2 regions of the Chryseobacterium gotjawalense genome follow, and region 2 is predicted to be linked to the other one. Evidence: riboswitches for the same ligand, from Rfam matches in the RefSeq annotation. Region 2 holds a riboswitch; the other holds the start of a gene.
The links. Region 2 has a riboswitch for S-adenosylmethionine ahead of QGN23_RS07080 (O-acetylhomoserine aminocarboxypropyltransferase/cysteine synthase family protein). Riboswitches for the same ligand answer to the same signal wherever they lie in the genome.

Region 1: another riboswitch for S-adenosylmethionine. It lies ahead of QGN23_RS07935 (alpha/beta fold hydrolase); the one in region 2 lies ahead of QGN23_RS07080 (O-acetylhomoserine aminocarboxypropyltransferase/cysteine synthase family protein).

The regions. Positions count from the first base shown of each region.
Region 1 is NZ_CP124855.1:1,742,201-1,744,406, reverse strand. Features, by position in the region: gene QGN23_RS07940 (MGH1-like glycoside hydrolase domain-containing protein) at 1-907, opposite strand, end outside; SAM riboswitch class I at 1,024-1,127, shown strand; gene QGN23_RS07935 (alpha/beta fold hydrolase) at 1,181-2,131, shown strand; gene QGN23_RS07930 (ACT domain-containing protein) at 2,121-2,206, shown strand, end outside.
Region 2 is NZ_CP124855.1:1,532,318-1,534,523, forward strand. Features, by position in the region: gene QGN23_RS07070 (hypothetical protein) at 1-426, shown strand, start outside; gene QGN23_RS07075 (dodecin family protein) at 514-711, opposite strand; SAM riboswitch class I at 1,096-1,201, shown strand; gene QGN23_RS07080 (O-acetylhomoserine aminocarboxypropyltransferase/cysteine synthase family protein) at 1,334-2,206, shown strand, end outside.

The DNA of each region.
Region 1 (2,206 bases), 210 kb from region 2:
TGCTTTCTCCGGCTTCAATTTCTGTATCGATTACGAAACAGGCTTTAGTTCCCGCTTGGTCAGGATTTACTGAATTTCTGTCATTATGGATCAAAAAATTATTGATGCCGTCTTTGTAGTATTTTGGTTCACTGCTCGCACCATGAATTTTAGCCGGATTACTTTCGTTATTGCAAAAAAGGGCTTCTGTATTTTGGTCCCGGGAATATAGTTTTATTACGGGTAAAGATTCATGATGAATCTCAATGTCGCCAGTCGCCGAAGATTTTAGCTGAGGTTCATAATCGCCGTAATCCCAGTTCCAATTGTTTCTAAACCAGATGGTTGGCAAAATAACAAGCGGTGCTTTGTTACCGCTCCGGTTTACTGCAGTGACACGGATCAGATAATCATCATGATTTATTTTAGCATATTCAATGAATAAATCAAAGTAATTATTGTCATTAAATATTCCGGTATCGATCAACTCAAATTCCGGATCATGCTTAGATCTTCTTCCGTTTTCTGCAATTAAATGGTCGTAAGGGAATTCCCTGATTGGATATTTATACACCATTTTCATATAGGAATGGGTCGGTGTATTGTCAAGATAATAGTAGAGTTCTTTTAAATCCTCGCCATGATTTCCTTCATGATTACTCAATCCAAAGAAACGTTCTTTGATCATTTTGTCTTTGCGGTTCCAAAATGAAAAAGCAAAACATAAGCGCTGCTTCGAGTCACAGATTCCTGCGATCCCGTCTTCACTCCAGCGATAAGCTCTGCTGATGGCCTGGTTGTAAGTTGTATATCCCCAGGCATTTCCATCATTGCTGTAATCTTCCCGAACCGTCCCCCATTGTCTGTTACTTACGTAAGGTCCCCACGTTTTCCAGTTCTCATCGAGCATTCTTTCTTTCTCCGTCATCTTTCTAAAATAATTTCTGGTGCGAAATTAAGGAATAAAATAGATTCCTAAAATTTGTGAGGTTATATTTTAATGCTTTCCTTTGCACTGAAATAAGTTCATTTACATATTTGAAAATGTTATTAAGAAAGGTGGAGAGATTAGACTCGATGAAACCTTGGCAACCCTTCGGAAACGGAGAAGGTGCTACATTCTATCCCGATTTGGGAAGAGATAACAGAATCCTATTTTACCTTTCTCAGGTAGCATTTTCAATTTTAATTTTAAGAAAAATTGAAAACTTCGCTACAACATCTCAAACTCAAAAACCACCAGTTAGTATCAGGAAAAATCCTTGATGTCGATTTGTCGTATCAATTATTTGGTAAAGATTTATATTCTGCCCCAATCGTTTTAGTCAACCATGCTTTAACCGGAAATTCTAATGTTGCCGGTGAAAATGGTTGGTGGAATTCTTTAATCGGAGTGGATAAAATTATTGATACGAATATTTATTCTGTCATCTGTTTTAATATTCCAGGAAATGGATTCGACGGAAATTTAGTTGAAAATGAGCAGAATTTTACACCAAAAGATATTGCCGCTATTTTCCTTAAAGGTTTATCATTTTTAAATATTTCCAGACTTCATACTTTAATTGGAGGATCCTTAGGCGGTGCGATCGGTTGGGAAATGTTAGCATTAAAACCCAACTTGGCCGAAAATTTCATTCCGGTTGCGTGTGATTATAAAACCGCCGACTGGTTGCATGCGCAGTGTTTGGTTCAGCAATTTTTATTGAATCAGCCTGATCGACCTTTGCAAAAAGCCAGAATCCACGCCATGTTGTGTTACCGGACGCCGGCATCTTTAAATGAAAGATTTAAAAATGAAATGCATGCAGAAAAGCAGATTCTTAAATCCCACGATTGGCTCAATTTCCACGGTGAAAAATTAAACGAAAGATTTAGTCTAAATGCTTATCGGTTAATGAATCATCTGCTGATGACCATTAATACAGATGAAAAAAAACTAAAGGAAATTACAGCCAATATTCATCTCATCGCTGTCGATTCCGATTTGTTTTTTCCTGCTTTTGAAATGCAAAAATGTTATGAATTTTTACACGAGTCAAAATCAAATACTTACTATCACGAAATAAAATCCATTCATGGTCACGATGCCTTTTTAATGGAATACGATCAACTTAATCAAATTTTAAATACCATCATTCATGAAAAATAAAACCGAAATAAAGATTTTAAAAAACAGATCCATCATCAAATTTGAAGGAAAAGATTTCTCAGGCGAAGTCGGTAT
Region 2 (2,206 bases):
GAAGGCGATGGATTTACCGGAAAAAAACTGGTAATGCACGTTCGGTCATGCGAAAAAAAAGAGATTAAAATTTCATTTTTCGTAGGTGACGATAAATCCCGAACATGGGTTTTGCATATGAATCCCGACAAAATTTTAAGTTTAAAACACGATCACCGCAATCCCGACGGGACACCGGAAAAAGTAACGCAATATGGTGGCACAAGTTCAAATGTCGGTCTGGAGAATCTTCAAATGTTTCCTGCTGATGCACACACCACCGCAATGTTACCAAAAGCGGCTACTAACGTTTGGTGGTTTACTGTTGATGGTGAAAGCTTCACTTATAACCTTCGCAGAGTCGGAAGCGACCGTTTGTTCACCGTACGATTTGATTTGACTAAAACGATTGAAGCACCAGGTGCGCCTTGGGGAACGAAAAATTAAAATCAATCGCAAAATCATAGATTCAGAATAAAAAACATCCATTTTGAAACCACAAAACGGATGTTTTTTCATTGCCAAATATTTTAATTATTCAACCCTGAAAGAAACCTTACAAACGCATCCGTAAGTTGAAATTTCGCCATCTTTCACATGGCATTTCATGTCTTTTACATAAACGCTGTCGATGTTTTTTATCGTTCTGGAAACTTCTTTTACGGCATTTCTCACAGCGTCATCAAAACTAATTTCTGAAGTAGCAATTACTTCAAGTACTTTTACAATCATAATAGGTGTTTTTAAGTTACCCTAAATTTAATCTAAACATTGCAAACGAAAGAAGATTTAACAAACTTTAATACAATGGGTTAAGAATAAATTTAAGTCTAATAATTAGGTACTTAGATAAAAATCCCTGATAAACGGAGAAGAATTAATCTGAATCAATCATTCTGAAATCCGCGAGTACCAACTCAACAATTTGAATTTAAACGATAAAATAACAACACCGATTTCTTTAGAAAAAGCGAAATCATAAAAAAATAGCATTTCTATTTAAATCGACTTACAAATCAATAGCTTAAAAAAATACACGTAAAATATAACTGACATTTTTTGGAGATTCAAAATATTTATATAGATTTGCACTCTAATCGTTCTTTAAAAAATCGCAACTTATTCAGAAAAGTGGAGGGAATTGACCCTTTGAAACTTTGGCAACCTGTTTAGAAATAAATAAGGTGCAAAATTCAACTCGCCAGCGCGGGAAAGATAAGTCAGATATTAAAATTTAGAAAATATAAATTCTATATATTAAGCTCTTTTGATTTGTCGAAAGAGCTTTTTTATGCTCTTTCGACAAGTATTTTCAAAGGATAAGTTGCAAAATTTAAAACAAATAAATTAAAATATGAGCAATTTAAAATTTGAAACTTTACAGGTTCACGCCGGTCAAACCGTAGATCCAACCACCAACTCACGAGCTGTTCCGCTCTACCAAACCGCCTGTTATACCTTTGATGATGCAGAACATGCAGCCAATCTTTTTGGGTTAAAAGAATTCGGGAATATCTACACCCGTTTGATGAATCCAACCACCGATGTTTTCGAAAAAAGAATGGCAGCTTTGCATGGCGGTATTGCCGCTTTGGCAACAAGTTCCGGTCATGCCGCACAGTTTTTAGCTTTGACAAATATCCTTCAAAACGGCGACAATTTCGTGAGTTCTCCCTATTTGTACGGCGGAAGTTATAACCAGTTCAAAGTCTCTTTTAAAAAATTAGGAATAGAAACGCGCTTTGCAGATAATAATCATCCGGAAAGTTTCGACCGGTTGATTAACGAAAGTACGAAAGCTATTTACTTGGAAACCATCGGAAATCCAAGTTTAAATATCCCCGATTTTGAGGCGATTGCCGAAGTTGCCAAAAAACACGGTATTCCATTAATTGTCGATAATACTTTTGGAGCCGGCGGTTACCTTTTCCAACCCCTGAAACATGGTGCCAATATCGTAGTAGAATCGGCTACCAAATGGATCGGCGGCCACGGAACTTCTATTGGTGGAATCATTATTGATGGAGGAAATTTCGATTGGGGCAACGGAAAATTCCTGCAATTATCCGAACCTTGTGAAAGTTATCACGGTTTGGTATTTTCAGATGTTTTTGGGGTAGATTCTCAGTTTGGAAATATCGCATTCGTCATTAAAGCCAGGGTTGAAGGTATGCGTGATTTCGGTCCTACGATTTCCCCGTTCAATTCTTTCCTTTTGTTGCAAGGG